DNA from 3 places in the Methylobacterium sp. Gmos1 genome. Region 1 is predicted to be linked to each of the others. Evidence: riboswitches for the same ligand, from Rfam matches in the RefSeq annotation. Region 1 holds a riboswitch; each other region holds the start of a gene.
What was found. Region 1 has a riboswitch for thiamine pyrophosphate ahead of ACS5PV_RS05865 (LuxE/PaaK family acyltransferase). Riboswitches for the same ligand answer to the same signal wherever they lie in the genome.
Positions count from the first base shown of each region.

Region 1 (2,256 bases):
CACGTCGACGACGTCGTCGAAGGTGCAGCCCGCCGCCGCGAGCACAGCCGCGAGCCGCGCGAAGGCGAGCGCGACCTGCGCCTCGAAATCGGGCTCCGGCGAGCCGTCCTCGCGGCTGCCGACCTGGCCGGAGACGAACAGCAGGTCGCCGGAGCGGATCGCCGCCGAGTAGCGGTGCTTGTCGTAGAGGGCCTGCCGGCCGGGCGGGAAGACGGCGTCGCGCTTCGGGTGAACCTGGGCCATGGATCGCTGCCTCGAATTGAGATACGGAACGTATGCGAAAGAGCATGGATACGCGCCGTATGTCAATTCGCATACGTGACGTATGTCGAGGAATGGAGGGGCGGGGTGGCCGGGCGACGCGCGCAGATGATGGAGGAGACGCGGGAGAAGCTGATCCAGGCCGCCCGAACGGCCTTCGCCGAGAAGGGCTTCGCGGCCGCCTCGATGGACGATCTGACCGCCGCGGCCGGGCTGACGCGGGGCGCGCTCTATCACAATTTCGGCGACAAGAAGGGGCTGCTCCAGGCGGTGATCGAGCGGATCGACGCCGAGATGGCGGCCCGCCTTCGCGTCGTCGGCGAGCGGGCCTCCGATCCCTGGCGCGGCCTCCTCGACGAGTACCGGGCCTATATCGAGATGGCGCTGGAGCCGGAGATCCAGCGCATCCTGCTCCTCGACGGCCCGGCGGTGCTGGGTGACCCGTCGCTGTGGCCGAGCCAGAATGCCTGCCTCGCCGAGACGACCCGGCGCATCCGGGCCCTCGTCGCCGACGGGGCGATCCCCCCGGTGGACGCGGAGGCCGCCGCGCGGCTCCTCAACGGCGCCTCCCTGCACGCCGCCCTCTGGGTCGCGGCGTCGGAGGCGCCGGAGGCGACGCTGGCGAAGGCGCTCGACGCGTTCGGGCGGCTGGCGGAGGGGTTGGCGCGGGCTTGAGCCCAACTTGACACCCGCCCCCGCGCCCCGCACTGTCCCCGGCTCCCAGGGGGGCCTCGCGAGGAGGCTGAGATTCCGCCGGTCCGGACCCGTCCGGGCGCCGCGGTGACCCTATGAACCTGATCCGGGTCATGCCGGCGTAGGGATGCGGGACCGGCACGGCCGCAAGGGCCGATCCAGCCGTCCTTTCGCGCATGATCTCCGCCGGACTGCCCGTCGCCCGGGAGGGGCGCGAGGTGGCCGTGATGTCGCAAGCGGAGATCGTCGGGGCGCTCCTCGATTTCATCGGACGTCCCGGCGCGACCGAGGCCGAGTTCGAGGCGCTGGCCCTGCGGGTCTTCGCCTACCAGTTCGCCCACAACGCCCCCTATCGCCGCTTCGCGCAACAGCGCGGGCGCACGCCGCTCACCGTGCGGCGCTGGCGCGACGTCCCGGCGGTACCGATCAAGGCGTTCAAGGACCTCACCTTGAGCTGCTGCTTAGCCGACGAGGCCGAGCGGGTGTTCATGACGAGCGGCACGACCGGGAGCGGGCGGGGCCGCAGCTACCACCCGACGCTTCAGGTCTACGACGCCTCGATGCTGAAGGGCTTCGCCGCCCGGATCATGCGGGGGCGGGAGAAGATCCGGATGGGGATCCTGTTCCCGGACGAGGCGGCGCTGCCGAATTCCTCCCTCGCCCATTACCTGGCGCTGGCAAAGGCGCATTTCGGCACGGACGACAGCGCGGTCTTCGTCGGCCCCGGCGGGCTCGACCTCGACGCGCTGCTGACGGCGCTCGGTCAGGCCGAGGCGTCGGGCGAGCCGATCGCGCTGCTCGGCGCGACCTACGCCTTCGTGCCGGTGATGGACGCGCTGAGCGCGCAGGGCCGCCGCTTCGCCCTGCCGGCGGGAAGCTTCCTGTTCGACACCGGCGGCTTCAAGGGCCAGTCGCGCGAGATCGAGCCGGACGCGTTCTACGACGGGCTCTCGGCGGCCTTCGGCGTGTCGCGCAGCGACTGCCTCAACATGTACGGCATGACCGAGCTGAGCACCCAGTTCTACGATGACGGCAACGCGGTCTGCCCGCCGGTGAAGTCCGGCCCGCACTGGATCCGCAGCCGCGTCGTCGATCCGCTCACCGGCCAGGACCTGCCCGAAGGCGAGACCGGCGTGCTGGTCCACCACGACCTCGCGCACTTCAACTCCGTCTCGGCGATCCTGACCGAGGATGCCGGGGTGATCGCGCCGGGCGGCTTCAAGCTCCTCGGCCGGGTCGAGGGCTCGGCCTCGCGCGGCTGCTCGGTGGCGGTGGCCGAGTTCCTGGCCGCCGCCCAGGGAT
Region 1 is NZ_JBSNCC010000002.1:575,679-577,934, reverse strand. It holds gene ACS5PV_RS05875 (RidA family protein) at 1-243, opposite strand, end outside; gene ACS5PV_RS05870 (TetR/AcrR family transcriptional regulator) at 370-936, shown strand; TPP riboswitch at 984-1,082, shown strand; gene ACS5PV_RS05865 (LuxE/PaaK family acyltransferase) at 1,131-2,256, shown strand, end outside; gene ACS5PV_RS05860 (acyl-CoA reductase) at 2,255-2,256, shown strand, end outside.

Region 2 (2,256 bases), on a different contig from region 1:
CAGCGCCCGGCGGGCGCCCTCCAGCAGGGCGAAGAGCCCGCCGCCGGTGAGGTGCGGGTCGAACCCGGTCTCCTCCACGGTGGCGCCGACGATGAGCGTGCCGTCGCCCTTCGGTGCCATATGGACCTGCTCGGTCCAGACCACGTGGGAGAGGACCCCGCTGCGCGGGGTCATCTGCAACGCCATCGACTGGCCCTTGAGCGGGCGGACCGGCAAGGCGAGGTCGGGCACCAGGCTCCCCTCCCCGGCCCAGGCGCCGGAGGCGAGCACGACGGTGCCGGCCTTCACGGAGCCGGCGGAGGTCTCGACGCCGGTGACCCGGCCGCCCTCGCGGGTGAGCGCAGTGACGGTGGTCGCCTCGACGAGGCGCCCGCCGGCCGCGCGAAGCGCCCGGCGCAGGGCGGCCATCGTGCGGGCGGGATCGACCTGGTGGTCGTCGGCGCAAAAGATGCCGGCCGTGACGGTCGGGCGCAGGCCCGGCTCGCGAGCCCGGATGGCGGGGCCGGACAGCCACTCGACGGACAGCCCGTCGCGACGCTGCAAGTCGTAGCGGAAGCGCAGGCGCTCGACCTCGTCGCGGCCGAGCGCGATCACGAGGGTGCCCTCGCGGCGGTAATCGATCGACAGGCCCGATTTAGCCTCCAGCTCGTCGCGGAACGGGTGCCAGAGGCGCTGGCTCTCGAGGCAGAGCGGCGACAGGGCCTCGCCCCCGGGCTCGTGCTCGGCGGCGGCCGCCAGCATGCCGGTGGCCGCGAGGCTGGCGCCGTCCCCGGCTCGGCCGCGCTCGATCGCCGCGACCGCGAGACCGGCGCGCGCCAGGCGCCACGCGACCGACAGGCCGATCAGCCCGGCGCCGATCACCGCCACGTCGACGCGGTCCAGCAGCCGGTCGCTCTCCGGGTCCGGGGTCCCGCCCCGCCGTCCGATCGTCTGCGCCTGCACCCTCGTCTCCACGGTGGCCCGAAGAGAGTGGACTGCGCCCGGTGGCCGGATGATGCGCGAGGGGGCCGAGAGGACCCTGTCCAATCCCTACGCCGGTATGAGCCGGATCAGGTTCGAAGGATTTCCGCGCTGACCGGGCCCGAGGGACGGTCCAGCGGTGTCTCAGCCCCTTGTCGGGGATCTCCCTGGAACATCCGCTATCTGGCGGGGGACGGGCCCGCCGTCAACCACCCTGCAGCCGCTCCTCAGCCGCCTTTGCCCGGACGATAGATCGCCATCTCCTCGGCGAAGCCGTCGAGGGGATGGGTGCCGAGCAGTTCGGGGTCGCCCCACAGGAAGTCGACGAAGGGCTTCGACATCAGCAGCGGCTCGGACAGCACCTTGTTGAGCTTGGCAAGCCGGCTGGCGAGGTTCACGTCGCGACCGATCACCGTGAAATCGAGCCGGGCGCCCGAGCCGACATTGCCGTAGGCCGCCTCGCCGTGGTGAAGCGCGATGCCGACCTCGATACGGGTGGGAAACCGCCCGGCACGGTTCGCGTCCTCGACGCGGCGCAACGCCGCCTGCGCGGCCGAGAGCGCGCCTTGCGCCGCGCCGCCGAGATCGTCGCCGCTCTCGCGGAAGATCGCGAGCAAGCCGTCGCCCATGTATTTCAGCACCTCGCCGCCCTCGCTCTCGATCGGCGGCACCAGGCAGTCGAAGTAGGAATTCAACAGTTCCACCGAGGCCTCTGGCGGCAGCGCGTCCGTGAGGCGGGTGTAGCCGCGCATGTCGGCGAACAGGATCGCCGAGCGGATCCGCTCGACCTGGCCCCGGCGGATGAAGCCGGCGAGGATCGCCTGGTGCGGTCCGTCGCCGACATAGACCCGCAGCACGTGGTCGAGCCGGGCGTTGAGGCCGCGCATCTCCATCACCGCCGACAGGGTCGGCACGATGAAGCGCAGGATCGCTAGGTCGTCGTCGCCGAATCCGCGCGGGTCGCGGGTCGCGAAGGTGACGCCGTTCTTGGTACCGTTGGTGAAGAACAGCGGCACGGTGATGTAGTGGGTGTAGCCCGCCGCCTTGAGCTCCGGGACGATGCTGAAGCGGTCGTCCGGCGTCTCACGCAGGTCGAGGATCAGCCACTCGCCGGTGGCGTAGACGTAGGCGAAAGGGCTGCGGGCGAGCGCCTTCTCGGTCGCCTCGCCGTGCGGGAACAGCCGGAAGCTGACGCCGTCCTCCCGGGTCCAGAACCGGCCGACGCCGGAATAGTCCGAGTGCAGCGCGTCGATGGCGGTGGTGGCGCGGTCGACCGGCACGCCGAGGTCATTCAGC
Region 2 is NZ_JBSNCC010000011.1:106,631-108,886, forward strand. It holds gene thiO (glycine oxidase ThiO) at 1-942, opposite strand, end outside; TPP riboswitch at 1,009-1,138, opposite strand; gene ACS5PV_RS20520 (adenylate/guanylate cyclase domain-containing protein) at 1,188-2,256, opposite strand, start outside.
Region 2: linked by a shared signal. The riboswitch ahead of thiO (glycine oxidase ThiO) and the one ahead of ACS5PV_RS05865 (LuxE/PaaK family acyltransferase) in region 1 are both predicted to bind thiamine pyrophosphate.

Region 3 (2,256 bases), on a different contig from region 1:
ATGCGGACAGGACCATGGGCGCTCGCGCTCGTCGCCGTCGGGGCGGCGGCCGGCTGCACCGAATTCTCCTACATCTCGAAGACCTATGTCGGGCTCCAGCCGCAGGTCGTCACGATCGGCTGCAACGACCCCTACGAGGTCTACGACCAGCGCCAGCAGCGCAAGGTCCTGATCGTCTCCAATCACCTGCGCGAGATCGCCGGCTGCGGCCTGGAGGGCAAGGACCCGGCGCTCACCCGCCGGCGCCGCTTCTCGGAGGCCGCAGCGGCCTACCTCAACGAGACGGCGCGGGAGACCTGCACCATCGTCGGCGAGACGGTGTTCACCGATCTCCAGACCGAGTTCGTCTATTCCTGCGCCGAGCCGATCGAGAAGCCCGGCACCAAGGTGCCGCGCCTGCCGGGCCGCTACTGATCCCTCGCGCGGTCGCCGCGCCATCGTCTCGCCGGCGACCTCGCCTGCTTACCGGGAGCTCCGCCGCGCGTCCCGCCGCGTCCGGGTCATCCGCGTCGCGGTGTGGAAGTCGTCGGGCTTGGTGCGGACCCACTCGAGGAAGCGGGCGATCTCGGGTTCGGCCCGCAGGCTCTCGACGTCGCTGAGGCGGCGCGCCAGCTCGGCCTCGCTGTGGCGGGCATGGATCGCCGAGTGGCAGATCTGGTGCAGCTGCACCGTCTCGCCGTGGGTGCCGCCCTTCAGCTTCGGCGTCAGGTGGTGCTTGCTCTGGCGGGCGCCGGGCGGGATCGGCCGCTCGCAGAGCGGGCAGATCACCGCGTCGCGGGTGCCCGGGCCGTGGGTGGAGGGGTCGTCGTCGCGCCAGCGCCGGTCACGGCGTCCCAAGCTCTGCTCCCGAATGGTCGAAGATCGTCTCTCCTATATCTGGGTCACGGCCCTGAAGCGTTTCAAGATTGCGGCCGGGATGCCGCAGCGGCGCTCTCACCGGGCGCGATTGACAAACCTCCCGCGCCACCCGACAGTCACCCCCGTTACCGAGGGGAGCCCCGCCAGCTGGGGCTGAGATTGGACGAGCGCGCGTCCCGACCCTTGAACCTGATCCGGTTCGTACCGGCGGAGGGACGGGAACCTGCCATGATCGACGTGACCCGTGCGTCCTCGCGCCCCGAGGCCGGATCGTCTCCCCGGGAGAGATCCATGAACGCACCCATCCTCGCGAAAGACCTGCCCGAAAAGGACCTGCCGCACAGCGTCACCACCGGGCCGGTCACCGGCTCGGCGAAGGCCTACGCCTCGCCGAAGGAGCGCCCCGACCTCCGCGTGCCCTACCGCGAGATCGCGCTCTCCGATCCGGCCGAGGCGCCGGTGCGGGTCTACGATCCGTCGGGTCCCTACACCGAGACCGACGCGCGCATCGACCTCGCGGCCGGGCTGCCCGAGATCCGCGCGCCCTGGATCGAGCGCCGCGGCTATGCGGCGGTCGCCCCCCGGGCGGTGCGGCCGGAGGATAACGGCTTCGTGAGCGCGGACCGGCTGGTGGCGCCGTGCCCGGCCGCCCGCACCCATCGCCGGGGCGCCCCGGGCCAGATGGTCACGCAGTACGAGTTCGCCCGCGCCGGGATCGTCACCGAGGAGATGATCTACGTCGCCCACCGGGAGAACCTGTGCCGCGAGCAGATGCTCGCCCAGGCCGGGCACGCCATCGCCGACGGCGAGAGCTTCGGCGCCGCGATCCCGCCCTTCATCACCCCGGACTTCGTGCGCGACGAGGTGGCGCGCGGGCGGGCGATCATCCCGGCCAACATCAACCACACCGAGCTCGAGCCGATGGCGATCGGCCGCAACTTCCTCGTCAAGATCAACGCCAATATCGGCAACTCGGCCGTCACCTCCTCGGCGGCGGAAGAGGTCGAGAAGATGGTGTGGGCGATCCGCTGGGGCGCCGACACGGTGATGGACCTCTCGACGGGCCGCAACATCCACAACATCCGCGGCTGGATCCTGCGCAACGCCCCCGTGCCGATCGGCACGGTGCCGATCTACCAGGCGCTGGAGAAGGTCGGCGGCGATCCGCTCAAGCTCGACTGGGAGGTGTTCAAGGACACCCTGATCGAGCAGGCCGAGCAGGGCGTCGACTACTTCACCATCCATGCCGGCGTGCGCCTCGCTCACGTGCCGCTGACGGCGCGGCGCGTCACCGGCATCGTCTCGCGCGGCGGTTCGATCATGGCGCGCTGGTGCCTCGCCGGGCACCGGGAATCGTTCCTCTACGAGCGGTTCGAGGAGATCTGCGACATCTGCCGC
Region 3 is NZ_JBSNCC010000004.1:291,186-293,441, reverse strand. It holds gene ACS5PV_RS10485 (hypothetical protein) at 1-414, shown strand; gene ACS5PV_RS10480 (restriction endonuclease) at 463-837, opposite strand; TPP riboswitch at 980-1,091, shown strand; gene thiC (phosphomethylpyrimidine synthase ThiC) at 1,150-2,256, shown strand, end outside.
Region 3: linked by a shared signal. The riboswitch ahead of thiC (phosphomethylpyrimidine synthase ThiC) and the one ahead of ACS5PV_RS05865 (LuxE/PaaK family acyltransferase) in region 1 are both predicted to bind thiamine pyrophosphate.